3 regions of the Rhizobium sp. BK176 genome follow, and region 2 is predicted to be linked to each of the others. Evidence: riboswitches for the same ligand, from Rfam matches in the RefSeq annotation. Region 2 holds a riboswitch; each other region holds the start of a gene.
What was found. A riboswitch is a leader RNA that binds a small molecule or an ion and turns the genes downstream of it on or off. The one in region 2 is predicted to bind cobalamin.
Positions count from the first base shown of each region.

Region 1 (9,829 bases), on a different contig from region 2:
AGAGGGAGAGAAGCTTAGCTCTTCGGAGGCAACGCCTGAGCTTCTCTCCCGATCATGGAACTGAGGCTCTCAGCAAAAGCGACGACGGCACTCAGAATTACCTTCAGCTACGAAGCCACGGCCGCATGTCCAGGCCGCGCATTTCCACGCAAAAGGGACCAAAGGTCGAAGCTTGAGAATTTGCGTGCGTTGATTGACCGGGGTTTGATCGCTGTATAGCCCGGCTCGCACCCGCCTGTGTAAAGCACCGCATATTCTTCCGTGGAACCTTCAATAAACTTCGGCCGTACGCCTTTCTCATTCGGCCACGATATGCACGATAGCAGCGCGCAACACAGATCGGGTTTGAGAATGGCAAAGAAACCGAAACTGGAACATTCCGAGCTCGCCGGCGAGTTTACCGAGGATGGTGTGACCGTACTCGTCGATATCTTCCGCCCGGCCGGCTCGAACGGCGACTGGAAGATGGAGGTGGTGACCCAGCACGAGGATCTCATCGAATGGGAAGAGCCCTTCGCGACCGATCGCGAGGCTTTCGACGAGTTTCTGGCCACGGTCGCCCGTGAGGGGATCAAGACATTTCTGGAAGACGAAGACCCGTCGGTCCACTAGCTCCTTTGGGGTCGTGTAGGTATGCGGGTGGCTAGGCAACGGAGGATCACGCCCCAAGAATAGCGCGCGGCGTGGCGGCAACCAGGGTGGCAACAGCCAGGGTGGCGGCGGCTAAGTCGGCGGCGGCCAGGGTGATGGCAGCCGCGGTGGAAACCACTAGACTACGAACGGACTGCCGTTTACGGCGACCGCTGTCAAGTCAGAGCCCGGGCATTCGCCCGGGCTTTGTCATTTCCTGCCACTTGCTTGGGCCGGCGCTCTCAGAATTTGTAGCCAACGCCGACGGTCACGACGTTTTGGTTGAAGTCGGTATCGACGCCGCGAAGGTCCTTGCTGCCATAGTCGTTGTAGCGATATTCGACCCGCCCGAAGATATTGTTGGTGAAGGCATAGTCGAGACCGGCTCCAACGGTCCAGCCGGAGAACGTCGCATCATCATCGCCAACAGGGGTGCTTACGTGGCCCCTGGCGCCGGTCCAGCCGGCAGCGACATAAAACAGCGCGTGATCGAGAGCGTAACCGACGCGGGCGCGAACGGAGCCTGTCGTGTCGAACTTGTATTCATTGCCGCCGACCGTTTCCTCGTCCCAATTGTAGGAAGCGTCGCCTTCGACACCGAGGACGATGTTGTTGTCGAGTTGCCAGTTATATCCGGCAAAGCCGGTGACAAGGCCGCCGTTGAGGTTGGCGTCGCCGATACCGGAGAAGTCACCGTTGCCCCACGCGCCGCCACCCTGCAGGCCTAGATAAAAGCCGTTCCAGGTGAATGCAGGCGCCGCTTCGGCAACCGGGGCCGCCGGCGGTTCGCTGACAAGGTCCGCGGCGGATGCGGTTCCCGCGAGAGCAATCATAGCTGCGGAGACGCCAACTATACGGAAATACATGATAAATCCCTCTCCTATGACAAGGGTCCACTCAAGTTACACGCCGACCAAGGCCAGCCCCGATCGATAATCGTGGCCATGCGGCATGCATTACACTTTCAGTGGAAATGTCCGCCCACAGGACCAAGGCGCTAACGCCGCCCTATCCGAGAAGGTTCCATCACGAATTTCTGATGTGCGGGAATGCTAGCAGTACGGATGTGGCGTACGTTGCGCGGCGCTCATCCGTTCGCCAGCGTCACATCGCGATCGAAGATGAAGGAGTGTGTGTCTTCGGCGGGCATGGGTTTTCCGAAGAGATAGCCCTGGCCAACATCGCAGCCGAGCTGAAGCAGGTGACCGAGTTGGCGATGCTCCTCGATGCCTTCGGCGGTCGTCTGTATGTTGAGGCTGCGACCGAGGCCAAGCATGGCGCGAATGATCTTCTCCTGGCGCTCGTCATCGCGGTAGGTCGCAATGAAGCTCTTGTCGATCTTGATCTTGTCGAACCGGTATCGGGCGAGTTGGGCGAGGCTGGAATAGCCCGTGCCGAAATCGTCCAGGGCGATCTGCACGCCGGCGTCGTGGAGTTCATCCAGAATGATGGCGGCAACCGCCGGATCCTGGATCAGCGCATTCTCGGTGATCTCGATCTCCAGGCGGCGTGGCGGCAGGCCGTTTGCCGAGAGCACCTTGAAGATGCGCGAGGCTAGCAGCTTGTCCTCCATCTGTACCGGAGAGACGTTGAACGACAGCATGACGTGATCATCCCAAGCCAAGGCATCGCGGCAGGCATGCGCAAGAAGATCCTCGAAGAGCTCGGTGATCATGCCGGTTTCTTCGGCAATGCTGATGAAGACCGGCGGCGGAATGGCAACGCCATCTTCATCCGTCCAGCGCGCCAGCGCCTCGAAGCCGCAGACCGTGCCGGTCTTGAGATCGATCAGCGGCTGATAGAACGGCCGGATAGCCTTCTTTTGGATCGCAATCCGGAGCTTCGATTCCAGAGTAGCGCGTTTTGCCACCTTATCCTGCATCGAGGCTTCAAACGCCATGTTCTGATTGGGGCCGCGTGACTTCGCCTCGTACATGGCGAGGTCGGCACGGTGGGCGGCGTCCTCCAACGGCTCCCGACCCTGTTGCCAGCGATCATAACCCACACTGGCGCCGACTTCGACGGCAAAGCCATTGATATTGATGGGGCGCGTTACGGCCTGGATAAGCAGGCACGCGAAGCGCTCCTCGTGCCGCGGGGAGAGGCCGAGCGCGACGACGACGAACTCGTCACCGCCAAAACGGTAGACGCAATCAGCGTTGCCGATCGCGCAGATGCGCTTTGCCACTTCGATCAGCAGCGCATCGCCGCCATTGTGGCCGACAAGGTCATTGACCTTCTTGAAGCCATCAAGGTCGACGGAGAAGATTGTAACATTCTGCTCCCATTCGTCGCCCTCGACATCGGTCTTCGTCCTTCGCGGAAGGACTTTACGCTCGAAGGCATAGCGATTGGGAAGCTTGGTGAGGTGATCGTGGGTTGCCGTCCAGTCGGCCTTGGCCTGGGCGCTGGCCCGCAACTCCATCTCCTTGCGAAGGTCGACGATGCGCAGGATCGAATAGACGAAGCTCATCGCGCCGCCGATGCCGAGCGCGAGGACGAGTTTGTCCGCACCATAATTCTCGTAAGCGCCGACGAAGGCGACGAGCCAGTTATCCAATTCCAGGATCGCGCCGACAAGCCACAGCGTTACTCCCAACGCCATGACCAACAGGCATTGCCTTCCGGCTCTGCTCTGGAAGAATACCGGCATGCTTCACTCCATCTCCACCCGAGCGCCGGTGTATCATTGAAGTCTGAAGCGTTTGTTGAAACCAAAGGGCGAATTCTTGGTATCTGCGCCTACCGTGAGAGGAGGTCGGCTCGAAAGGCGAGCGGTACCACCGCCCGCCTGTCGCTCTCAACGGATCAATAGGGATGCGCCAATGATGAGCAAGAGCAGTGTGACGGCGGCAGTCGTGCGTAGCAGGCGCGTGCGCCGGATCTGCGCGCCGCTCCAATCATAAGGCATTTGGTCCTCCTTGGGGCAAGGAACACGGCCCGACTGTGTCGGGTCGGAAAGCTATGGCATGGTTCGCTTGCGTAAGGCTGATCTAAATTAATGCTCAGAAAATTAGGTTGCCGGGCCTTCCACGCGCAGCGACCACCGGCTGCCATTGCTGGTCATGTGGACAATAGCGAGAGGTTCGATATCGGCGATCCAGAAGGAGGACACCGGAGCTTGTAGCGTGTTGATGATTGCTGCCCTGATGACCGCGGCATGAGTGATGGCGACGCTATGGCCACCGGCCTGCAGGCGCTCGCTCATCCAGGTGTTTACACGCATGCACACGGCGGCGATTGCCTCGCCACCGTGCGGCGCTTCTTCCGGTCGCGCCATCCAAACCGCCAGATTTTCCGGTTCCGCCTGCTGGATCTCCGCAATCGAGCGTCCTGCCCAGCGGCCAAAGTCACAATCGGCGAGCGCCTCGGAAAATTCCGGTTGTAGGCCAAGCGCCTCGGCCGTCTGCCGGGCGCGCAATGCCGGGCTGGCAACCACGCTATCGGCACGCCGGAGCCGAGGGACGATTGCCTTCGTCGCAATGATTGCCTTGTCGTTCAGCGGTTCGTCCTGCGGGAACCGCGCCTCGCGATTGGCGGCTGTCGAACCATGGCAGATCCAGGTGAGGCGCGTCATCACGTTGATCGTCTCCGGATAACGGGGAAGGGGACCTGCCGCTCTATGAAGTTTCGTTGACAGGCTCGAAGCCGCAGATATAACGGTTATGTTGTGGGTTTGGAAACCGGTGAAATTCCGGTGCGGTCGCGCCACTGTGATCAGGATGAGGATACCTCGGACTGGAAGTCAGACCCTGCCACGCAACAATTCTCGACTGAACGCGTCATTCCAGGAGGAATACATGTCTGACTCTACTTTTGCGCCCGTCGCCATACCCGCTCCGATTCCGGTTGGTGAGCTTTTGCCCTGGGCGATCTTCGGCGGTCTGCTGATGCTCATCGCCATCTATTTCGTCGGCACCGAAGAGGGCGCGATGGCGCTTTTCAACGGTATGTACGTGCACGAGTTCGTGCATGACGGCCGGCATCTTCTCGGCTTCCCCTGCCACTAAGGGAGTTCCGAACATGGTTGGAAATCTTTTGCTTCGCGGGATGCTCGCGGGCCTGATCGCTGGCATCCTCGTGTTTGCCTTTGCCCACACCTTCGGTGAGCCGCTGGTAGACCAAGCGATTGCGTTCGAGGAAGCCGCAGCGCAGGCAGCCGGCGAAACGGCCGAACCCGAGATCGTCAGCCGCGCCATGCAGGCCGGCATTGGTCTCTTCACCGGCGTGATGGCTTACAGCATCGCTGTCGGTGGGCTGTTCGCACTGGTTTTTGCCTTTGTCCAAGGCCGCTTCAGTGGTCTCGGGGCACGTGGAACGTCGGCAGTCATCGCGGTTGCGGCCTTCGTCTCCGTTGTTATCGTGCCGAATATCAAATACCCGGCCAATCCGCCGGCGGTCGGCAATCCGGATACGATCGGCGTCAGGACTGAGCTGTTCTTCCTGATGATCGTCGTTTCGATCGCCGCGCTCGTTGCCGCAATTGCGTTTGCACGCCGTCTCACTCCACGGTTCGGTGCCTGGAACGCAGGAATCTCAGCAGGTCTCGCCTATGTCGTCTTCATCGGTGTCGTGCAGTATCTGCTCCCGCCGATCAACGAGGTGCCGGAAGACTATTCGGCGGCGGTCCTTTGGCGTTTCCGTACGACCTCGATCGGCATGCACCTGATCTTGTGGAGCGTCCTCGGTGTGGCCTTCGGTGCGCTCGCCGAGCGCAAGCTTGGCGCCGTTGCAAAGCTGCGCGCTCACGCGCCGGCCTTCCATTGATCGGAGGGGCTCCGGAGCGATCCGGAGCCTCATTCAAACGATGATCTTTCGGCACTCAATTTTCCTTTTGTCCCTGCTCGCGTTGCTACAGTTTTGCTCGGTTGCGGAAGCACACCAGCGCAGCGGCAGCGGACCTCATACCGGCATTGCGATTGCCGAAATCTCACATGGCGAAATGATCATGTTCGCCGAGTATCGCGATCGGATCATCGGTCTCGCGGCCCGCGCGACGGACACGACAGAGCCATTCCGGCGTGTGCTGAACTACGCCCAAATCCAGCATGCCTACTGTTTGTGGGGCAAAATGCCTGGTGGGGTGACCGACGAGGCCAGCCCGTTCAACGAATGCTCGCACGCCTATCTCGCGGCAACGAAGGCCGTGCTGCTATCGATGCGGAGCATGGGCGGCGAGGCTGTCGAAGCCGAGGCCATCGTCTCGGCAATCGATGCCGGCATGGTGCTGCGCGGCTTGGCGTTGATCACCTGCGAGTTTAGCGGAGAGGCGTTCAACACTGCAGATATCGTTCGTCCCTCCTGGAGCGCTGTTCCGCTGCATCCCGCTAGTCTGGCGACGTTGACGGCGCTTGCGGCGGCGCTGCTGGCTGCGGTCTATGGCGGGCGGCGCCTGCTTCGACGGATCGCACCCTAACTTTTCTCGACATCGCGGTCGAAGTGCGTTGCAACCAGCATCGCCGTAAGGTGCACGGTGTTCTTCGCGCCGTAGCGCTCTTTCATGCGCTCCAGCCGATGTTCGACGGTTCGATGCGAAATACCGAGATCAGCCGCGATCTCCTTGGCCGTAGCCCCTTCGGTCAAAAGCTGGATCACCGCTTCGTCGGTCGCATCCATGCGAGCCTGCTGCTGAGGCGGGTTGAACATGAACCGCCCGTTCGAAACTGTCAGCAGCCAGGACGGGCGCCGCGCCATTGTCTTTTGGGGAAGGATCAGTCGCTCATATCCGAGATTGACGCCCAGGACCCTCGTTTTGACCAGTTCCATCGACGGTTTCTGCGTCGCAATCACCTCACGATAGCGCGGGATGACAGCCGTTTCCATGTACGTACGGTCCTTGAACTCGCCGATGCGTTGATCAGCGAACAGCTTATTGATGTTCAGCAGGCGTGAGCTGAAGCCAGAGGAGCGTACGACCTTGAGATACCATTGCAGCGGATCCTCTCCATCGAGAACCACAAGTGTCATCCTCATTCTGATCGTTAGGAGATCCACAACGTCGCGATAGATGTCTTCCGGCGCAGCAGGCGGCTGCGGCGTGGTATGCAGCCACGCGTCCAGCAGTTTCTGCGTGACAGTGTGAAATGAGGTGTGCTTGTTCATCAACTCATACGCGATATCTGGAATCGGCATGCAACAACAACCTAAAATGGGTGCAGGTTCAATAGTGACAGCATTCAAATTGTCATAAGGCATTAATTTGAAAATGCATTACTTCCAATCTCTATTCTGGGGTGAATTTCGGTTCGCGCCAATTGCCCGCTATGCGGGTCTTACTTGTCGGTTTGAGGAGGCCCCGAGAGGGCGTCTCGCGAAACTATAGCGAGCAAGCGAGAGGCGCTGTCCTGTCGTCCCGCGCGGAGTAGCAATCGCTACTGGTATCAATCCCCAGAATAGCGCTGCTCCCGCCACGGGTCGCCATGCATATGATAGCCGTTCTGTTCCCAGAAACCCGCGGCGTCGGCCGGCAGCAGCTCGATACGACGCAGCCACTTCGCGCTCTTCCAGAAATAGAGGTGCGGAACCACGAGCCGCATTGGGCCGCCATGGTCACGCGTCAGAGGCACGCCTTCCCAGGATGTTGCCAGGATCGCATCCTCGGCGGCGAAATCCGCGAGCGGCAGGTTCGTCGTGTAACCGTCATAGCTCGTCAGCATCACATAGGAGGCTTCCGGCTTTGGCATCGCCTGATCGAGCAGATCACGGGTCGACACGCCCTTCCACTTGTTGTCATAGCGCGACCACGTCGTCACGCAGTGAATGTCGGTGACCTTGACGCTTTGCTCCAGCGCGTGGAAGGCGGCCCAGGAAAGATCAAGCGGCGTTTCGACAAGCCCCCGGACTTCAAGGCGCCACGTATCCGTCGAGATGATTGGCTGCTGACCCAGATCAAGGACCGGCCAATTCTTGACGAGATGCTGGCCGGGTGGCAGTCGCTCGGCTTGCGGGCGGCTGATGCGGCCGGTGAGGAACTTTCCTTCTGCTGCCCAGCGGCGCTTCGACGTCGTGAGCTTGCTGTCAGTCGGGGTTTGATCGTCGCTCATTGCTGGCCTTTCGCGTTGCAGCGATTAGGCCATTCACCTCCGCGCACTGTCAAGCGTCGCTCCTAGATCGTCGCATGGATCCGGGCCATCGGCTGCGGCGAGAGCATCGAAGAGGTTGAATTTCCGGGGTATTTGCTGAATAAGAGGGACCACCATGGCGCAGTTTTGACGCCTGCGCGCTTTTACAGGACGTCCGGCACATGCCCATTCCCGCCCGGATCGAGAACGATCTGCCATTCTTGACCTCGCTGCGTCGCGATCTGCACGCGCATCCCGAACTTGGCTTCGAGGAGGAGCGCACGAGCGGCATCGTCGCGCAGCTATTGGAAGAGGCGGGCATCAAGGTTCATCTGGGCCTAGGCCGCACCGGCGTTGTCGGTACGTTGCAGGTCGGCAGCGGGACGCGCACGATCGGGCTGCGTGCCGATATGGATGCGCTTGCAATGCCGGAGACCGCGGATCGCCCGTATAAATCCAAATTTGCGGGCAAGATGCATGCCTGCGGGCATGACGGACATACGACCATGCTGCTCGGCGCGGCACGGCATCTGGCGGCAACGCGCGCGTTTTCCGGAACCGTGCATTTCATCTTCCAGCCAGCCGAGGAGGGCAGAGGCGGGGCGCGCAAGATGGTCGAGGACGGCTTGTTTAAGCACTTCCCATGTGATGCCGTCTATGGCCTTCACAACATGCCTGGCCTCGCCGTTGATGAGATCGCCGTGGTCGAAGGGCCGCAACTGGCGTCTTCGGACAGTTGGCGTGTGACCTTCCGGGGTACCGGAACGCATGGTGCCAAGCCGCACCTCGGCAAGGATCCGATCACGGCAGCCGGCACCTTCCTGACCTCGTTGCAGACGATTGTCGGACGTGTCGTCGATCCGTTGCAGCCGGCGGTCGTCAGCGCCTGTTCGCTGCAGGCGGGCGATCCCAAGGCGTTGAACGTGATCCCCGATATCGTCGAAATCGGGGGGACCGCCCGCGCCTATTCGCCTGAGGTCCGCGACCAACTCGAGGAAGAGATCGGACGGCTTGCGAAGGGCACGGCGGCGATGTTCGGCATTGCTGTTGATTACCAGTTCGAACGGCGCATCCCGCCTGTGGTCAACGACAGCGATGCGACCGCGCGTGCGTTAGGCGCTGCCGGAGCGGTGTTCGGGGACAAGGTGCGTACCAGCTTCCCGCCGTCGACGGCAGGCGATGATTTCGCCTTCTTCGGCCAGAATGCGCCGGGATGTTACGTCTGGCTCGGGAACGGTCCTGCCGTCGATGGCGCCCTGCACCACAACACCGCCTATGATTTCAATGACCATGCGCTTGGTTATGGCGCGGCCTTCTGGACGGCTCTGGTCGAGCGTGAGCTGAAGGCTACGCTGTAGATCGTTTGAGCGATTGATAGATTGAGCAGGCGGGCAGCAGTGCCCGGATGCTGAGGTTATTCGCTCTCGAGAATCTCGATTACGGGGCTTTCGAGCACTTCGCCGGTCAGAACGTCGGATATCCCTCGATCCGTCTGATGCGGGCCGACGTTGCAGGCAAGCGTGGCGCCGAAGCATGCCTTGAAAACTAGGTAGGGCGGTTTCCAGTCAACGATCTTTTCCATCGCCTTGCGGATCGCTCGGAAGGACGCCGCCGTTTCTGCCAATGGGGCTTCCGTCACGAGGCCCGACACCGGCAGCGGCAGAAGCGCTTCGATCTGGCCATCTTTGGCGACGGCCATGCCGCCGCCCGCTGATATCACCGCGTTGGCGGCGACTGCCATGTCGCGAGCGTTGCCGCCGAAGACGGTAAGGTTGTGGCTGTCGTGCGAGACAGTCGTGCAGAAGGCTCCTCGCCATTCTCCCCAACCGGTGAGGAAGCCGACGCGTGGCCTGCCATCGACCTTGCCGTGCCGATGCGCGACCGCGATCATGGTGCTTCCGGCCGGCGGAACGACGAAACCGCCGTCGACGCCAGTTTCCGCCTCGCCCCACTGGGTGAAACGGGGGCGGTCAATCGTGGCGACACGAACGCGCTTGCCGGTGGCGGGAACCCTGAAGTCATCTTCCGTCAGGGACGTCAGCTTGACCGAGTTCTGCAATGCCTGCGTCTCGAACGAGCGCAAGTGGGCGTCCATTTCACCCGATGTTGAGACGATTGCGCCATTGGCGATGACGGCT
Region 1 covers NZ_JANUBV010000006.1:6,904-16,732, reverse strand. The annotation lists gene FHT76_RS19130 (hypothetical protein) at 352-612, shown strand; gene FHT76_RS19125 (outer membrane protein) at 873-1,496, opposite strand; gene FHT76_RS19120 (bifunctional diguanylate cyclase/phosphodiesterase) at 1,718-3,283, opposite strand; gene FHT76_RS19115 (histidine phosphatase family protein) at 3,644-4,207, opposite strand; cobalamin riboswitch at 4,251-4,402, shown strand; gene FHT76_RS19110 (CbtB-domain containing protein) at 4,431-4,640, shown strand; gene FHT76_RS19105 (CbtA family protein) at 4,654-5,397, shown strand; gene FHT76_RS19100 (hypothetical protein) at 5,438-6,046, shown strand; gene FHT76_RS19095 (helix-turn-helix transcriptional regulator) at 6,043-6,825, opposite strand; gene FHT76_RS19090 (sulfite oxidase-like oxidoreductase) at 7,011-7,673, opposite strand; gene FHT76_RS19085 (M20 aminoacylase family protein) at 7,874-9,049, shown strand; gene FHT76_RS19080 (adenine deaminase) at 9,106-9,829, opposite strand, start outside.
Region 1: linked by a shared signal. The riboswitch ahead of FHT76_RS19110 (CbtB-domain containing protein) and the one ahead of cobU (bifunctional adenosylcobinamide kinase/adenosylcobinamide-phosphate guanylyltransferase) in region 2 are both predicted to bind cobalamin.

Region 2 (9,829 bases):
GACTGTAGGCGAATACCGGCAGCGGCCGGATACCTTCCGCCAGCAGCGTGTCGACCAGGGCCTCGACCGGTCGTGTCTCACCGCTCTGCACGAGCGCGCGATAGAAACTGATAGCTACAGTAGGGGCTCCGCTTTCCCAAGCAGCGCCAAGCCGCTCGTCGCAAGCCGCTGTCCAGTCGTCGACGCCAAGCACGCCCTTGCCCGGCCACCAGATGCCGGCCTTCATCAGCGGCGATGCCGCTTCCGGTTTCTCCGCTCCTGCCAACATCGCACCGGCATAGGCGAGAAACGCCCGAGAATTGCCGTCGCCACCCTCGATCAGGTAGGCCCAAAGCGCATTCAGATCCTCAAGCGGAACATTCGAAAACGGCGTCAAACCCGCATCCGGCTTAGAATCTCCCGGTAAAACCGCAATCAGCGCGCCGGATCGCGCCGCCGCGGCATGAAGCGCCTCCAGCGCATAGTGAAAGTAGCTGGCGCCACCCAGCGCCCTCACGACGATCAGCTTCGCATGCCGGGCCGTCCGCTCGATGTAGGCATCGACCGACATCGGATGCTTGAGGCTCATCAGGCTTGCCAGCCGCAGCGAGAAGCCGGCCGCCGCTTCGTCATAAGCGGCGGCGATCGCGGCAAGCTCGGTATCGGCGGCTGACAGGAACAGGACGTCGCCGGGAGACTGACCGAGATCGATCGCCTCCTCGCCGTCGCTGATCGTTCCCTGCTGTGCCAGAAGCAGATGCATTAGACTGCCTTATGCCAGCGCTTCGATCGCCTTGCGCACCGCTGCCTCGTCCATTTCGTGCAGACCGATGACAACAAGACGGGTGCCGCGCGCTTCGCCAGGCGCCCAGGCGCGATCGAAATAGTGGTCGATACGGCTGCCGACTGCCTGCAACTGCAGACGCATCGGCTTGCCGGGGACATCGACGAATCCCTTGAGCCGCAGCACGTCATGCTCGCCGATGATGCCTTTCAGGGCATCTACGAAGGCTGCCGGATCGGCAATAGCGCCGAGTTCCACCACGAAGCTGTCGAACTCATCGTGATCGTGGGGAACGCCATCCTCATGCTCGAGCTCATGATGAGACTTGCGATTGACCACATCGCCTTCGGTGCCAACGCCGAGCCCGAGCAGCACGCTCGCGGGAACCTCGCCGTTGCGCGCCTCGATCATGACGGGCTTGCGGGCAATGCGCGACGCGACCTCATCGCGCACGCGGCCAAGACCGTCGGCATCGAGAAGATCGGTCTTGTTGAGCACGATCAGATCGGCGCAGGTCAGCTGGTCCTCGAAAAGCTCCTCGATCGGGCTCTCGTGGTCGAGCGACTCGTCTTCCACGCGGCGAGCCTCGACGGCATCGTGATCATCGGCAAAGCGGCCGGCGGCAACGGCGGCGCTGTCGACGACAGTAATCACGCCATCGACAGTGACCTGCGTGCGGATATCAGGCCAGTTGAAGGCGGCAACGAGCGGCTGCGGCAGCGCCAGGCCGGAAGTTTCGATGACGATGTGGTCGGGGCGCTGCTCGCGCTCCAGAAGCTTGGTCATCGTCGGAATGAAGTCGTCGGCCACCGTGCAGCAGATGCAGCCGTTGGTCAGCTCGATAATGTCATCCTCGGTGCAGTTCTCCGCGCCGCAGCCCTTCAGCACGTCGCCGTCGACGCCGAGATCGCCGAACTCGTTGATGATAAGCGCGATCTTCTTGCCGTTCGTGTTGGAAAGCAGATTGCGGATCATCGTCGTCTTGCCGGCGCCGAGGAAGCCGGTGATGACGGTCGCCGGAATTTTCTGCTGGTTCATGAATTCAACCCTTCATCTTCAGCGGCAGACCTGCCGCGATAAAATACACATCCGCGGCCTCGGCCGCGATCATTTGATGCAAGCGACCGGCGTGATCGCGGAACTCCCGCGCCATGCGGTTCTCAGGAACGATACCGAGACCGACCTCGTTGGAAACGATGACGAGCCGAGCACGCGCTGTCGCCAGATACGCGGCAAGCGAAGCAAACTCGGCCTCCATGTCGCGCGCCTCCATCATCAGATTGGTAACCCAAAGCGTCAGGCAATCGACGAGGATCGCCCGCCCCTCGCCGTCGATCGCTCGCAGGCAGCCGACTAGATCAAGAGGCTCTTCATGGGTGTGCCAGAGCTCGCCACGATCGGCCTTGTGCTTGTCGATCCGGGCGCGCATTTCCTCGTCCCAGGCCCGGCCCGTCGCCACGTAATGGCGCTCCAGCTCGCTTGAGGCGACCAGTTGTTCGGCAAAACGTGATTTTCCCGAGCGCGCGCCGCCCAGGACGAAGGTCGCACCGGAGGATATCGGGCTCATGGCAGATGATATCCGATCTGCGGGACGCTGCCGCAAAGGAGCGGAATGGCTGTTGGACGCAGCCGAAAACTCTTTTGTTCAGCCATGACAACCTCCGTGCTGGCAGCGGGCATAAGCCCAGGGATGGGCTTCTCGCCCGGCACGGTTGGCAGGTCTCCTGGCTCGCGGGTCTTGGCCGCGATCGGGGCGGACCGGAAACCGGTCGCCCCAGATCGTGCCAGCGGATTTTCCTCGCCTTCCCGGCTGCATTTCATGAAAAGGCGGACGATTCGTAGACGTAAGAGGCGTCCTGCCCCGGTTGATCATGATGCACTGCCAGTGACTTTTCCGTCGCCATCTCCGCGCCGCCCGCCTGCACCATTGCAGGCTGTCATCAACGCGAAAACAACGCCGGACGGAAAACCCTGACCGCTCTACAGTCGCGGGGTCGGCTATGATGACGGTGCCCGGATTGGGTCCACCGCTTCACATTCCCTTTTCATCCGCACCGATTCAACCGGTCCGGAACCATCCGTTGTGAACTCATCGTTAGGCAAGGCCCTTGGTGAAGTCAATCGGAAGCCGATGCGCGCCTCGGCACGGTATACTGCCGGACCCGCTCTCAACACGACCTTCTCTACCAAATTCATCGTCTTTTATCAGTTACTTACGTCACAAATTATTGTTGCGATCGCCGGTCTTTTGCCGCAATTGCGTCGCAAGCGGGTCGCGCCACCGATTTGCCCTTCCCTCCCTTCCACTTGATCGCGCCCACTGCCGCCTAGTTTTCCCGTGATGCTCCTAAGAATCGATATCCGCCGTTTCGGTCCATTCCATACCCTTCTCGACATCGGGCGGATGCGCGCACTGCTGCGACGCACTGAGCTGGGGATGGTCATCGCGGGCGCGATCGTCGGCGTTATCTCCGGACTTGCGGTGACGGGCATGAGCCTCGTTTCCCGCGAAATGCACAGTCTGATCTTCGGAATCAGCGATATCGAGCGGCTGAGTTCCTCGCAGATCGACAACAAGCTGCTGTTGCTGACGGCGCCTGTCTGCGGCGGCATACTATTGGGTCTGATGCTCTTCGTGCTTGCCAAAACGCGCAAGAAGCCGATGGTTGACCCGATCGAGGCTAACGCGCTGCATGGCGGCCGACTATCGCTCACCGACAGTATTCTGGTGGCGGTCCAGAACCTCATTTCGAACGGCTTCGGCGCTTCAGTGGGCCTAGAGGCCGGCTACACGCAGCTGGCGGCGGGACTGGCCTCGAAGCTTGGACTGAAGCTGCAGCTTCGCCGATCGGATCTGCGCGTTCTCGTCGGATGCGGTGCCTCGGGTGCGATTGCGGCGGCCTTCAACGCTCCGCTGACCGGCGCCTTCTATGCGTTTGAGCTGATCATCGGCTCATATACCATCGTCTCGCTGACGCCGGTGGTCGTTTCCGCACTGGTATCGACCCAAATTGCACGCCTGCTGGCCGGCAGCGATTTTCTTATTGACGTCGGTGACTTTGGAACCGTCATGCCTGCAGACTACGTTCCGGCGCTGTTACTCGGTGCATTCTGCGCCGGCGTTGGCATCATGATCATGCAGGGCGTCGCCTGGATCGAGGAATTGGCTCGCCGGAGTTCCATTGCAACGCCGCTGCGCCCTGCCCTTGGCGGCATCGTCGTCGGCCTGCTCGCGCTGATTACGCCGCAGGTGCTGTCGGCCGGTCACGGTGCACTGCACCTCAATCTCGGCCGCGATGTCGCAATTCCGGTGCTTGTCGGCCTTCTTCTTCTCAAGGCATTCGCTTCGGCTATCTCGATCGGTTCCGGCTTCAGAGGCGGCCTATTCTTCGCGTCCCTGTTCATGGGTGCACTCCTCGGCAAGCTCTTCGCCTATTCGGCACCCTATTTCGCTCATGCGACGCTGACACCCGTCATCTACGCGGTCGTCGGCATGAGTTCGCTTGCGGTCGCCGTCATCGGTGGACCGTTGACGATGACGTTTCTTGCGCTCGAGATTACCGGCGACTTTCCGATCACGGCGCTCGTGCTTGCGGCGGTGATCACCTCCTCGCTAGTCGTGCGCAGCACCTTCGGTTACTCCTTCGCAACATGGCGCTTCCACCTGCGCGGCGAGAGCATCCGGAGCGCGCACGATGTCGGCTGGATCCGTAACCTGACCGTTGACCGGCTGATGCGCGCCGACGTGAAGACGGCGAATGCCGCCCTCACCATCGACGAGTTCAAGGAGCGCTTCCCCATCGGTTCGGCGCAGCGCGTTGTCCTGGTTGATGACACCGGCAAATACAGCGGCCTGGTGCTCGTTCCCGATATCTACGCAAACCTGACCGACACCGACGAGACCGGCAAGGATCTGGGAGAATTCATCCGCTTCAAGAACGATTTCCTGCAACCGCAAATGAACGCCAAGCAGGCAGCAGCGATCTTTGACAAGACCGAAAGCGAAGCGCTGGCGGTCGTCAATAATCTGATTGAGCGGAAAGTCGTCGGGCAGCTGAGCGAGGCCTACACCCTACGCCGCTATAGCGAAGAACTGGACCGCCGCCGCCGCGAAATCTCCGGCGAGATCTAACTGAGGAGTTCGTCGAGCCAACGCCCGTCGAGACAGGCCTCGAGTTCTGCTGCAATGTCGTCGAGAGCTTTCTCGACGCCAGCACGGTAATCGGTCCTCTCGCCCGCAAGGCCAAAACTCTGCAGCAAGCGGGAACGGTAGGCGTCACTCGCGAAGAGCCCGTGCAGATAGGTGCCGGCGACCCGGCCGTCTGCCGACACGGCCCCATCCGGCTTTCCGTCAACGATCGCGAACGGACGGCCGCAGTCTTCGCCGGACGTAACGCCAAGATGGATCTGGTAGCCTGAAAGCGGTGAACCGTCTTCCACCATCGTCGCGACGCTGTTGCGGACTGTCTTTTCGGGCGCCATCTCCGTCTCGACGTCAAGCAGCCCCAGCCCCTCTACCTCCAAGGTAGAGCCTTCAATGCCGAGGGGATCATGCACCTTGCGTCCGAGCATCTGATAGCCGCCGCAAATGCCCATGACCCGCCCGCCGCGTTTTACATGGACCAGAAGATCGGAATCCCAAGCCTGAGCGCGCATATCCGCCAGATCCGATACCGTTGATTTTGAACCTGGCAAGATCACCAAGCCGGCGTCCGCAGGCAGCCGCTCGCCGGCGCGAACAAAAACCAACTCGACATCCGGCTCGGCCCTTAGCGGATCGAGGTCGTCGAAATTTGCGATCCTGGAAAAGACCGGCACGGCGACCTTGAGTGCTCCGGTGCCGCCGCGCGCCAGCTTCTCCAACGCAACCGAATCCTCGGCTGGCAAGCGGGAGGCGTCCTTGAGCCACGGCACGACACCAAAGCACGACCATCCCGTAAAGTGCCGCACCGCCTCGATGCCGGCATCGAAGAGCGAAACGTCGCCACGGAACTTATTGATGATATAGCCGGATATCATTGCCCGGTCCTCGTCGGGCAAAATCGTGTGGGTGCCGACCAGCGAAGCGATCACGCCTCCACGATCGATGTCACCGACAAGTATCACCGGCACGCCGGCACGGGTCGCAAATCCCATATTGGCAATGTCGCCCGCCCTGAGGTTGATTTCTGCCGGCGAACCCGCGCCTTCCACGATCACCAGATCCGCCCCGGTAGAAACCTCGGAAAAGCTCTGCATCACGTAATCGAGAAGCGTCGGTTTGAGCTTCTGATAGTCCCGTCCCTTGGCCTGCCCCCAGACCTTGCCCTGGACGATGATCTGGCTGCCGTATTCCGATTGCGGCTTGAGCAACACGGGGTTCATGTGCACCGAAGACGGCACCCGCGCAGCGAGCGACTGCAGCCATTGTGCCCGGCCGATCTCTCCGCCGTCATCAGCAACCGCTGCATTGTTCGACATGTTCTGCGGCTTGAACGGACGAACTGAAAGGCCACGGTTGGCAGCAAGCCTGCAAAGACCCGCGACAAGAACCGTCTTGCCGACATCGGAGCCGGTCCCTTGCAGCATGATAGCCTTGGTCATTGTCGCGAAACTCCGGGGAACTTGACCCGGACTACAATGGCCTCTCTGCTGCGGTCAATTGCAAGCCCTGAAAATGCGAAGGCCGCGTCAACCGTTTCCAGTTGCGCGGCCTGCCGAAATACGCTGGCACATTCGCCCATACACGGCGAAGCTCACGTTCTCCGGGACGCTCTACCTGATCCGGAGAAGCAGCGGTGTCCCCCGCTACGCAACAACAGATAGCGCCACATTGTTACCGGAGGGTTAGCAAGCGATTAAGCAAAGATGAATTTCGTATTTTTCTGACATTTCTTGATGATCCAGGCGTCGCAGGCGGCTCCATGGGGAGATCTCGAATACCAACCGCAATCTTCTGCGGAACTATCATTACCGATTTCAAATCAGGCGCTTAGACTCCCTGCTTCACGCGCAGAAGACAATTGATTTCCGCAGCCGAACGCGTAGGCTGCCCTGCAAGGCGTCAGGACGAACGCCACAGCAACAGCCTGCAGAAACAGCAAGAGCCTCCTCCGCAAACTGCGGAACGCCTAGGTTGTAGCCGCGACAGCAAGAATGGGAACGCAAGATGAGATTTCTCTGCACGTCAATCCTGCTTGCCGCAGGAGTTTGTGCAGCCGCCGCGACGGCGCGGGCTGCTGAATGCGGCAACGTCACCATCGCTGAAATGAAATGGGCGTCGGCGGGTATTGCCGCCAACTTCGACAAGTTTATTCTCGAGAAGGGTTACGGCTGCTCGGTCAGGATCGTCCCGGGTGACACGATGCCGACGTTCCTTTCGATGGACGGAAAGGGTGAGCCCGATATCGCTTCCGAATTCTGGATCAATTCGGTGCGCTCCGAACTCGACATGGCGGTCAAGGAAGGCAAGCTGATCCAGGCTGCTGAAATCCTCTCGGAGGGCGCGGTCGAAGGTTGGTGGATACCGAAATTCATCGCAGATGCGAACCCGGATATCCGCAGCGTCGAGGACGCACTCAAGCATCCGGAGCTATTCCCGGCATCCGACAATGCATCGCAGGGCGCCGTCCATAGTTGTCCTGTCGGGTGGAGCTGCCAGATTTCGACATCCAATCTCTTCCGCGCGCTGGGGGCTGAACGGGACGGGTTTCAACTTGTCGAAGCCAGCAGCCCACAGGACCTCGATGATTCCATCGCAAATGCATTCCAGAAAAAGGCCGGCTGGCTTGGCTACTACTGGGCCCCCACCGCCATCCTTGGCAAATACGACATGACACGCCTGAGCTTCGGCGTCGCTCATGACAAGGCAGAGTGGGACAAATGCACCTCGATCCCGGGTTGCGCTCGGCCGCAGGTCAACTCCTACCCGGTCTCGCGGGCCTATACGATTGTCACCAAAGCCTTTGCCGACCGGGCCGGACCGGCCATGGATTACCTTAAGCTTCGCTCATGGGACAATACGACGATCAACGAGGTGCTCGCCTGGCAGGACGAAAACCAGAAGAGCAACGAGGAAGCCACGGAGTACTTCCTTCAGAATTATTCGGCCCTATGGACCAAGTGGGTTCCTGCCGACGTCGCAGAAAAGGTCAAGGCCGGGCTCTAGGACGAACAACGATCTCGGCCAATGACAAAGTCTTCCCTCCGGAGGCATCGGTTTCCTATAAGCACCGACCGCTTGGTCGCCCGAATCGCGCCCGCTTGCCCAGACGAGGAAAATACAGATGACATCCGCTCCGTTTCCCGACCGCGACACGATCGCCTCGAAGCTTGCCAGCCTTGACGAACAGGAGAAATCCTACGTTGCCTTGCTGATGGAAAATGTGGCGCAGGACGAAAACGTCATTGATGGCCTTCACCGCCATCTGAACAACGCAGCCAGTGCGCCGTTTCTGAACACGCTGAAACTCGAAAATCTTGGGAAATGGATTGGCGAGACAGCGCCTGCCCGCCTGCAGATACGACTGATGGAGGCAGCGAAATCAAGCCAGCATCCGGCTTACATGGCGTTCCGGACTGGGCTTTCGCGTTCCGGCGGGTTGGAAAACGCTTACCCGCCGGCTGCGATCTGAGGTCTTGTTACCTGGTGGCGGCGCGGCCGACCGAACGACCTGCATCCTGGGTCGCGTTCACCGCGTTTGCCGTATCCCGGCCAATACCGCGGATCGTGTTTCCACACGAGGAAAGTACGAGCAGAATTGCGAGGGCTGAGCCGATCTTGGCCATTATCGTCATTGCGAAATCCTTCTTTCTCAGTCGTCCGAGCGCGGGCGACTCCCGCCGCGCGAATTAAACCCCGGAGGAAGAAAAAAGGTCACCGCAAACTTGTCAAGCAGCAACAGCCTTGGCTTTTTCGGCAAAGGCAAAGCGGATGCTCTCGGCCACAGCGCGCATCGGGCCGTTCATCTGCGATGCAGTAAGCAGCCGGATGTCGAAGGAGCCGAGTTCGGGCAACCCTTCCTGCACGCCGAGGATCGTCATCTCGTCGGTGACATAGGAGCGCGGCAACGGCGCGATCGCGAGGTCGGAAACCACGGCCGCACGCTGCGCCATGGTGTGGCCACTGAGGAAAGCAACGCGATAGCCGCGCTTCATGCGCTCAAGTTGCGATATTGCCTCCGAGCGCCAGATGCAGCCATCCTCCCAGATCGAGATCGGCAGCGGCTCGCGACGGTGCGCCGTACCGCACTTGGCACCAGCCCATATCAGCCGCTCCCGAAACACGATCTCGCCATCCGTCGGCAAGGGGCGTGTCGCGCAGTTAATGAGTGCCAGGTCGAGGCGCTGCTCCTCCATCCGCTTCTTGAGGCCGATGCTCATGTCGATGGTGACATCGACCATGATGCTCGGGAAGCTTTCGGCGAAGCTTTTCAGAATGCTGGGCAGCAATCGCTCGCCGATATCTTCCGGCGCGCCAAGCCGAACCACACCGCTAAGCTCGGGCATGATGAAGCGCGAAACCGCCTCGTTCGACAGAGCGAGAATGTTGCGTGCGTAGGAGAGTAGCAGTTCGCCGTGCTGGGTCAGGCTGACCGAACGCGCATCACGAAGGAAAAGCGTCGCACCGAGCTGCTCCTCCAGCTTCTTGATCTGCATGGAGACAGCCGACGGCGTCCGATATACGGCTTCCGCGGCGGTCGAAAAATTGCCGGTCTCTGCGATGGCAACGAACGTCCTCAGGACGTCGTTATCAAGCAAAGGAATGGGACGGCGAAAGGGAATGCTCATCGTCACATCTTTCAATTTTTCTGAATTTGAATTCCATATCATTTTGTTTGATTGAAAGTCAACCCGACAGTACCCTTCGATCATGGCGGCTAAAACCGATGAAAGGAGGCCGCAATGAGCACTCTCAACGCAATCTTCGACATCTTCTACGCATTTAGAACGCGTCAGATCTCACGCCTGACACGCAATCGTACCCGAGATCAATTGGCGCGCCTGCCGAGACATCTGGCGGATGACCTCGATCTGCAAGCCTTGGGCATGACAGACCCTCGCTGAGCACTCGCTGGGCAACACCTT
Region 2 covers NZ_JANUBV010000013.1:55,030-64,858, forward strand. The annotation lists gene cobN (cobaltochelatase subunit CobN) at 1-742, opposite strand, end outside; gene cobW (cobalamin biosynthesis protein CobW) at 752-1,801, opposite strand; gene cobU (bifunctional adenosylcobinamide kinase/adenosylcobinamide-phosphate guanylyltransferase) at 1,806-2,330, opposite strand; cobalamin riboswitch at 2,460-2,857, opposite strand; gene FHT76_RS28810 (chloride channel protein) at 3,105-4,895, shown strand; gene FHT76_RS28815 (cobyric acid synthase) at 4,892-6,346, opposite strand; gene FHT76_RS28820 (glycine betaine ABC transporter substrate-binding protein) at 6,912-7,910, shown strand; gene FHT76_RS28825 (hypothetical protein) at 8,029-8,376, shown strand; gene FHT76_RS28830 (entericidin) at 8,384-8,539, opposite strand; gene FHT76_RS28835 (LysR family transcriptional regulator) at 8,633-9,574, opposite strand; gene FHT76_RS28840 (hypothetical protein) at 9,647-9,808, shown strand.

Region 3 (9,829 bases), on a different contig from region 2:
ATACATCCGCCCGCTCCTTCATGCGGTCGGCATACATGGCGACAATAGGTGCAACGAGCACGCGTACGACCATCGGCACTGCCAGGATGACGCCGATCTGATGATCGTTGAACTCGTGCAGCGCGAGCCACATCGGGAAGAACGGCAAGGCAACGCCATTAACAAGCAAAGGCGCACAGTAAGACAAGGCACTGAGAAGCCGAAAGCGCGGTGGCGCGCCCTCACTTGCCGGAGGATTTTGAGCGGGAATCATGATGGACCTGCAGGAAACTGAACGCTGCCTAGCACGTCAACCTAAGGGCGACTATGGCAAGAACTTGCCCATCGAAAACGTTTTAGAAAATAAATAGGGCCTGTCGCAAAGACACAACGGGCTAAATTCATACTGTGAATTGCGGGAGCAAAGGCCGCGACTAGGCAGCCTGCGGCGCGACTTCCTTTTCGCGGTGACCGATAGCCATCGGGATTGGCTGTATTCCGCTCATTGAACGCCACTCGATCAATTCGAAGGTGCCATCCTGATGTTCGGCAATCGCCGTGCAGCTTTCGACCCAGTCGCCAGTATTGATATAGCGGATGCCATCCATGTCCTCCATCACGGCATGATGGATGTGACCGCAGATCACCCCGTCTGCGCCATGCTTGCGGGCTTCGTCGGCGACGACGCGCTGGAACTCGCCTATGAAATTGACAGCGTGCTTGACCTGCAGCTTGGCCCACGCCGAAAACGACCAGTAGGGCATACCCATCTTGCGGCGGATCGCTGCCAGGCCGATGTTGATCATGATCGCCATGTCGTAAGCCCAGTCGCCGAGATAGGCGAGAAGGCGCGCATTGCGGACGACGACGTCGAACTCGTCGCCATGCAGGACCAGGTATTTCTTGCCGTCGGCCGTTTCGTGCATCATCCGCTCGGCAACCTCGATGCCGCCGAAATGGGTGCCTGGAAAGTCACGGAGGAATTCGTCGTGATTGCCCGGGATATAGATAACCCGCGTGCCTTTGCGCGCTTTGCGCAGCAGCTTCTGCACAACGTCGTTGCAATCCTGCGGCCAGTACCAGCTTCGCTTCAGCCGCCAACCATCGACGATATCGCCGACAAGAAAGATCGTGTCCGCGTCGTGATGCTTGAGAAAATCCAACAGGAAGTCCACCTTCGCGGCCTTGGAGCCGAGATGCACATCGGAAATGAAAAGCGTACGGAAGTGCCGCGTATCCATGTTGTCCCTCACAAGCATCCTGCTCGTGTCCCATCGTTCACCTGCCTCTCCAAAACCAGAGTCGTGTTTCAGGAAGATGACACGCCGCTTTCCCGGTTGATTTTCCCGGCTCCTGTCGACCTGCGCGGATGCCAGGAGAGATTCGCGTTGTTTTCGCATTTAGATGGAAATTCCGACTGTTCCGCCATGCCGATTGATGTATTGAAAACACTTCAAGACAGCATGCGGCAGCCCGGAGGCGATGATGGATCATCACGAAAAGTCCAAGACGGAAAAGAATTTGGTAGGTGGAAGCCTCGATGAGCAGGCGCTCTATTTCCATCGCTATCCGCGTCCGGGCAAGCTCGAGATTCAAGCGATCAAGCCGCTCGGCAACCAGCGCGACCTGGCATTGGCTTATTCCCCCGGTGTTGCAGCACCCTGTCTCGCAATCCGCGACAATCCGGAGACGGCCGCCGACTACACGTCGCGCGCCAATCTCGTAGCGGTCATATCCAACGGCACCGCCGTTCTCGGGCTCGGCAATATCGGCCCACTCGCCTCAAAGCCTGTCATGGAAGGCAAGGCCGTCCTCTTTAAGAAATTCGCCAACATTGACGTCTTCGACATCGAAGTCGAGGCATCGAGCGTTGATCATATGGTCTCGACCGTCGCTTCGCTCGAGCCGACCTTCGGCGGCATTAATCTCGAGGATATCAAGGCGCCGGAATGTTTCGAGATCGAGCGCCGCCTTCGCGAGACCATGAAGATCCCGGTTTTCCACGATGACCAGCACGGCACTGCCATCATCGTCGCCGCGGCGATCCTCAATGGCCTCGAACTGGCGAACAAGAAAATCGACGAGGTCAAGATCGTCGCCTCCGGCGCAGGTGCTGCCGCCCTTGCCTGCCTTAATCTGCTCGTCACGCTGGGCGCCAGGCGCGAAAATATCTGGGTCCACGACATCGAAGGTCTGGTCTACGAGGGCCGCACCGAACTGATGGACGAATGGAAGAGCGTTTACGCCCAGAAAAGCGACACCCGCACGCTTGCCGAGAACATCGGTGGGGCCGATGTTTTCCTTGGCCTTTCCGCAGCCGGCGTGCTGAAGCCGGAACTGCTGGCGCAAATGGCCGAAAACCCACTGATCATGGCGCTCGCCAATCCGACCCCGGAGATCATGCCCGATCTCGCCCGGGCAGCGCGTCCCGATGCGATGATCTGCACTGGTCGTTCCGATTTCCCGAACCAGGTGAACAACGTTCTCTGCTTCCCCTATATCTTCCGCGGTGCGTTGGATTGCGGCGCAGTCACGATCAACGAAGAAATGAAGATGGCCGCCGTGCGCGCCATCGCGGCCCTTGCGCGCGAGGAACCATCCGACGTCGCCGCCCGGGCGTATTCGGGCGAAACTCCTGTCTTTGGCCCCAACTACCTGATCCCCTCGCCCTTCGACCCGCGCCTGATCCTGCGCATCGCCCCGGCGGTCGCAAAGGCCGCGGCCGAAAGCGGCGTCGCGTTGCGTCCGATCGCAGATTTCGACGCCTACCTCGACCAGCTTAACCGCTTCGTCTTCCGTTCGGGCTTCATCATGAAGCCGATCTTTGCCGCCGCGAAGAATGCCGAGCGCAAGCGGGTAATCTTCTCCGAAGGCGAAGACGAGCGCGTCCTGCGCGCCGCGCAGGTTCTGCTTGAGGAAGGCATTGCCGAGCCAATCCTGATCGGCCGCCCATCGGTCATCGAAACACGCCTGCAGCGCTACGGCCTGCGCATCCGGCCGCTTTCGGATTTCGCCGTCATCAACCCGGAAGACGACCCGCGCTTCCGCGAGTATGTCGATCTCTACTTCTCGCTGGTCGGACGCCGTGGGGTCATTCCGGAGGCCGCGCGCACGATCGTTCGTACGAACACAACTGTGATCGGTGCACTGGCGCTGAAGCGGGGCGAAGCGGATGCACTGATCTGCGGCCTCGAAGGCCGCTATGAAAAGCATCTCCGCGATGTCCGTCAGATCATCGGCAAGAGGCACGACGTCTGCGATTTCTCCGCCCTCAGCCTCCTGATTTCCCAGCGCGGCGCCACTTTCTTCACCGACACCTACGTCACCTTCAATCCGAGTGCCGAAGAAATTGCCGAGTCGACAGTTCTTGCCGCCGAGGAAATCAAGCGCTTCGGCATCACGCCGCGCGCTGCTTTGGTATCCCATTCGAATTTCGGTTCGCGTGAGTCCGAGAGTGCGACGAAGATGCGCGCTGCGCTTCAGCTTGTGCGCGAGGCTGCGCCTGAGCTCGAAGTGGACGGCGAGATGCACGGCGAAAGCGCCATCTCCGACGCCCTGCGCAAGCGGGTCATGCCTGACACAACCCTGCACGACGAAGCGAACCTGCTGGTCTTCCCGAACCTCGATGCGGCAAACATCACGCTCGGCGTCGTGAAATCGATGATCGACGGATTGCATGTGGGACCGATCCTGCTTGGCGCTGCACTCCCGGCACATATCCTCGCGCCGTCCGTGACCTCGCGCGGCGTCGTCAACATGGCCGCCCTCGCCGTCGTTGAGGCTTCACAGCCAGCGTGATTTGCGGCCGATGGTGAAAATGCGCTAAGATTTCAACCGCAGCCTGCTACAAGCAGGCTCGCGGCAGAGGTGAGGCACAACGCCGCGCCTATGACCGCTCGTATTTGCTTACCGATGGGACCGTGCCTTGAACCGCTGGATTCTGTCACTCGCAACAGTGCTTGCCTTCACCGGCCTGGCCCATGCGCAGGTGCCGGCAATCTGTGGCGACCTGCGGGCGCGGCTCGCCGACCTGCCTGAGATCATTGGCACCACGCCAGAGGTGCGCAAATTCGCCAGTGCCATTGCAGAACAGAACCTTGAACTGCGCAAGCTCCGCAGCGATCTGCGCCAGAACGGTTGCACGAGCGGCAGCATGGTCGTGATCGGCGATGACGACGGCTATTGCGGCGAGCTCGAGCGCGCAGAGAGCAAGATGGTCGACAACATCCGTTATCTGCAGCAGCGGCGCGATGAATTGCGTGGCCAGAGCCAGGATGTGCGCACGAGAAACGAGCTGCTGGCGGCACTCGACGACAACGGCTGCAATGACGAGCAGTGGCCCGAGGACCGCGCAGAGGGATACGCGGCGCCGCCGAGCATCGAAGACCAGGCTATGCGCAACGACACCTTCATACCTTTAGGTGACGATCCTAACCAGCGCCGATACGGTTTCGGCATGTCGACTCTCTCTCATCTGAACACCGTTTGTGTCCGAACCTGCGACGGCGGCTTCTTCCCATTGAGCTCGAATGCGACCTCCCAGGACTTCCCCCGTGACGCCGATACCTGCTCGAAGATGTGTCCAGGGATCGACACCGAGCTTTTCTATCATGACGTCTCCAGCACCGAGACATCACAGATGATTTCGGCCGCGACGGGCGCTCCCTACAGCGCCATGCCGAATGCCTTCGCCTACAAGAACCGCAAGCCTGGCGAAAAATCGTCCTGCAGTTGCGATCTCAACGGCTACTACGAGCGGATGCGAAAAAGCCAATCGATCAGCGAACCTCCACAGCAGGGATCAATTACGACGATCGAAACCAAAAAGCCCGAGGCCAAGGTCCAGTCCGTTACCCCCGCGGCTTCGCAGCCACAGGCACCTGACAGGCCTTACGATCCGGCAACCAGCAAGGTCCGCCAGATCGGCCCACAGTTCCTGGCCGGCGACCAAGGCACGATCGACCTGAAGAACCCGGCAAAGCCGGGCCCTCAGCCGCAGCAACAATAGCCACCCTCAGTCCAGCGAATTGTCCCAACGGTCAGTGAACACGAGTTCCTCCAGCGGCAGCCGCTGACGCCAACCTTTGGCCGCCAGCTCCGGCTGGTCATAGAGCTGATCGACATAGCCGACGCAGAGCCAGGCAACGATCTCGACGCGATCCGGCACACCGAGGATTTGCTTGATATCGGACTCGTGAAAAATGCTCACCCAACCAACCCCGATACCTTCGGCTCGGGCAGCCAGCCACAGATTCTGCACGGCGCACACCGTCGAATAGGAATCCATCCGCCGATTGTGCGTTCGGCCAAGAACGACGTCGCCGCAGCGATCCGGATCGCAGGTCACGCAGATGCTGAGCGGTGCGGCGCGGATGCCTTCAAGCTTCAGCGACCGGTAGAGCTGCTGCCGCTCGCCCGCAAACATCTCGCTGGCCTCGCGATTGGCGCGATCGAAGGCTTGCCATACTGCCTCTTTCACCTGCTGATCGCGCACCAGGACGAAATTCCAAGGCTGCATGAACCCAACCGACGGCGCGTGGTGCGCGGCGGTCAAGAGCCTGCGGACAACGTCGTCCGGTATCGGATCCGGGAGAAACTCCGAACGGACATCGCGACGCGTCGAGATCGCACGATAAACGGCGTCACGTTCCTCGGTCGAAAAGGCTGCGGCTCCCGACAGGGAGCCTGAATGGTCTGGTCGCATCGTCAATCCCCAACAACACAACCGCCCGCCGTCCACGCAGGTCAGTCTACGATGTCGGGCCGGTCTTCTGACTTGGCGTCATCCGACTGCCGCGCCTTCCCGGTGCTGGACCAGTGGCTTGATGCGGCAGACGTCAGCCTTACAGCGCTGGGCACGTTCCGGTCTCTCACCGAATTCCCGATTCTCCCGCCTGAGACGGGCACCCGACGGAGGGTCTATGCCGGTAAAAATCGCTCGATGCAATCCTTTACGCAGAGACCGGGTAATAACGTACATAGGCGAACTCATCGCCTAGAGGCGACCAGTTGGGCACGTTGATCGTTCCCTGTCCGCCGAAGAGATCGAAGAGCGTCCTCAGATTTCCGCCGTCCATGTCCATCAGCCGCAGGCGAACGTGGAGATCGCGCGGATGATCGAAGACGTCAGGGTCGTAAGAGAGGATCAGAACCTTGTCATTGTTGGGCGACGGATGAGCGAACCAGTTCCCGTAGTTGTCGCCGGTGATCTGCTCGAGCCCGGTCCCGTCGGGATGGATCCGCCAGATCTGCATGAGGCCGGTACGGCTGGAATTGAAATAGATCCATTGGCCGTCCGCGGAATAGTCCGGCCCGTCATTGCGTCCTTCGCCATGCGTTAGACGCTTTTCTTCGCCGCCTGCCACAGAGATCGTGTAGATATCGAACAGGTCGTTGCGGATGCCGCAATAGGCGAGCTCTTTTCCGTCGGGCGACCAGCCGTGCCAATAGGACGGCTGATTTTGCGTCACAAGTCGCGGCGTCCCGCCTTCGGCGGGAAGCACATAGATCGTCGACTTCCCGAATTCCGTCTTATCGGAGATGACGATCTCACGGCCGTTAGGCGAGATGCCATGATCATTGTTGCAGGTCCTGGCAAAGCCAGTATCCACCTTCGCGACCTTGCCCGAACCGTCTAGCGCCAGCCGGTAAAGAAGCCCGTCGCCATTCAGCAGAAGATAGCTTCCGTCCGGCGAAAAGTTCGGCGCTTCCACCAATTGCGCGGTCTGCCAGACGACGCGCGCCTCGCCCGTTCTGACATTGTAGATCTCGACGGAACTTCTCAATCTAAATCCTCCTGACATCGATTCCCCTGACCTACGATGCCTCGCCACCGAGCACAAGTCGACGCGGGGTAGCGATGGGTGTCGGGCACACGGCCCTCGGCCCTTATCCACCAATCACAAATGCTGGAAACCTAACGGTTCATCTAGCGTTCATGACGAAGGTGTGACAGTTCAGTGAAGCTTTTATGACGTTGGAGTTTTTCAGTTGATCGCGTTGGTAATGAGGTCCGCAGCGGCAACGCGGGTTGCGTCGCTTTCCACCGGTGTCCGGGGAAGCGCACGGTCGCCGGCTATACGGACGGCCCTGGCCATCAGCCTTTCCGCTCTCATTGCCGTTTTCGCCACCGTAGCGGTTGAAATTATTGCGCGCGATGGGCTGGCCGACGTTGGGGAATTCCTGACGTCGCCGGCACGTCCCGGTATCACCACCGTCGCGATGCTGACCGTTCTGATGCTCTCTCTGGATGCAGCCCTGGGAAGGCGATTCATTTCGGCATTGATCGTTCTGCCGGTGGTTATCGTCCCGGCTATCGTCTCCAACCAAAAGCAGCACTACCTTTCGGATCCTCTTTATCCGTCAGACGTCCTCTTCGGACGGCAGATCATGGAATTGCTGCCGGTGATGGTGCGCGACCGACCGTGGACCGCCGTCGCCATGCTGGTTGGCATCATTCTTTCCGTTGCCGCGATTGCCGCGCTCTGGCATTTCGCCTGGCGCCACTTTCCGCGGCTTTCGAAGACCACTCGCCTGCGTCACCTCTGCATCGGCCTGCCTGTCGTCGCCGCCTTCGGCACGCTGATGGACTATTCCAAATACTCCTACATACGCGACCGTCTTCAGGTCGTTCCGATGATGTGGGACCAGAAGGAAAACTACCGCAGCAACGGCTTCATCCTGGCCTTCATCTTCAATATTCCGATGGCCGACGTGGCAGCGCCAGCCGGCTTCGGTGCACAAGCGCTCGATGCCATTCCCGGCCGTAACTACGGTTACCTCAGCGGCCCGCGCGAAAAGCCCGACGTGATCATGCTGATGAGCGAATCCTTCTGGGATCCGACCAGGTTGAGGAACATCAGCATGTCGCCCGATCCCATGCCGAACATCCGCGCGGCGCAGTCGGGCTACGTCTTCTCGCCCGAGTTCGGGGGCATGACGGCCAACGTCGAATTCGAAGCGCTGACGGGATTCTCGAATGCCTTCCTGCCCTACGGCAGCATCCCGTATCAGCAGTATATTAGAGGCAACCTTCCTTCGCTTGCGACGTTCTTCCGTGGCGAAGGCTATGCTGCCCGTTCGCTGCACCCCTTCAGCGGCTGGTTCTGGAACCGCAACGAAGTCTACAAGGATTTCGGCTTCGAGCAGTTCCGCTCGGAAGAAACCCTGCCGCCGATGGAGAAAAGGGGCATCTTCGCTTCGGACGAGTCCCTCATGAAGGAGATCATCAACGAAGCCGACGGCCTTGATCGCCCGTTCTTTTTCTTCGGGGTCACTCTTCAGGGACACGGCCCTTACGAGCCTAACCGCTATGCGCACAACAGCATCGACATACAGGGCAACCTGAACGACGCGGACCGGGCGACGCTCGCCACCTACACACAGGGGATCAAGGAAGCCGACGATAGCCTCAAGATGCTGATGGATTGGGCTAAGAAGCGCGACCGTGAAACAATCATCGTGCTCTGGGGAGACCACTTGCCTCCGCTCGGCAACGTCTACATGGCGACAGGCTACATGCCGGATCAGGTTGCGACCCGCAAGGCATCGGTCAGCGTCATGAAACAGGAGCACGAGACCCCGCTCGTGATCTGGTCGAACAAGAAGGGCAGCAAAAAGGATGTCGGCACTATCAGCCCGTCACTGCTTCCCTATCATCTTCTGAAGTTCGCCGGCTTCGAGCATCCCTACTATACGGGCTTCCTCGGTCGCGTGCAGAAAAAGTACAGCGTCATCGACCGCTATCAGCTCATTGCGCGCGACAACACGCCGTCGCCCGATTGGGTGTTGAAACCAAAAAACCTCGATCCTCTCGTGCGGGACTATCGATACCTCCAGCACGACATCATGTTCGGCAAGGCCGAGACCCTTGATCGCTTCTTCCCACAGCATGCCTGGCTCTATGCGCAAGGCACGTAAAAGAGCGACAGAAGTCCACATTGCAATTTGAAAACATTGGGGAATACTGGCGCCCGAGCGATCTAGCATTCGGAGTCAGCCATGCATAATCTATCGGACTTCATCCACCATCACTTCGACAAGTCGGCCGACGAACTCGGCGAGATCGAGAAGCGCGTCCTCGCAAAGGCCCATGAGCGCAAGATAATCTCGACCGATATCAATGCGGCTCTGCGGGCCGAATCATCTGTCGGCGAACGCCTGGCGGATTCGATCGCCCGCGTTGGCGGCTCCTGGTACTTCATCGTCACGTTCCTGCTTTTTCTGGTCTTCTGGTGCGTCGTGAACACCATCGTGCTGCTCACACGCGCTTTCGATCCCTATCCTTTCATCTTCCTCAATCTTGTGCTGTCGATGCTTGCCGCCATCCAGGCTCCGATCATCATGATGTCGCAGAACCGTCAGGCTGAGCGCGATCGTTTCGAGGCCGCCAAAGACTACGAGGTCAATCTCAAAGCAGAACTCGAAGTCCTGTCGCTGCATCAGAAGATAGACATGCGCGTGCTCACGGAAATTGCAGCATTGCGAGAAGATATCGAACGGCTACACCAGCGACTACCAAGTTGATGCCGCCGTCCGGAACCGCTTGAATTTAACTATACCGACTGATTAACGATCCGCTAATCACGTCCCGCATTGAAACATCGACGCAAATGTTGGAGGAGCAACGGAAACCAATCCGATCCGACCGTACAAGACAATGCTCACTGGCAGGCCACATACTCGCGATGAAATCCTTCATCACCCTCTATTTCTGTCCATAGAACGCCAGATCGCACTCCATCTTATCGGCATCCACAAGCGCGCTCCTCGCCTTGCCCGCCTTGCTGCGTCGCACCAGAAGTGGCTGCTGACACAGACGCTGTTCGCCATGCATACTGGACGCGATAAA
Region 3 covers NZ_JANUBV010000014.1:61,787-71,615, reverse strand. The annotation lists gene FHT76_RS29770 (MFS transporter) at 1-253, opposite strand, end outside; gene FHT76_RS29765 (UDP-2,3-diacylglucosamine diphosphatase) at 414-1,238, opposite strand; gene FHT76_RS29760 (NADP-dependent malic enzyme) at 1,465-3,777, shown strand; gene FHT76_RS29755 (DUF2865 domain-containing protein) at 3,905-4,987, shown strand; gene bluB (5,6-dimethylbenzimidazole synthase) at 4,994-5,683, opposite strand; cobalamin riboswitch at 5,723-5,905, opposite strand; gene FHT76_RS29745 (hypothetical protein) at 5,931-6,764, opposite strand; gene FHT76_RS29740 (LTA synthase family protein) at 6,970-8,898, shown strand; gene FHT76_RS29735 (DUF1003 domain-containing protein) at 8,980-9,504, shown strand; gene FHT76_RS29730 (hypothetical protein) at 9,638-9,829, shown strand, end outside.
Region 3: linked by a shared signal. The riboswitch ahead of bluB (5,6-dimethylbenzimidazole synthase) and the one ahead of cobU (bifunctional adenosylcobinamide kinase/adenosylcobinamide-phosphate guanylyltransferase) in region 2 are both predicted to bind cobalamin.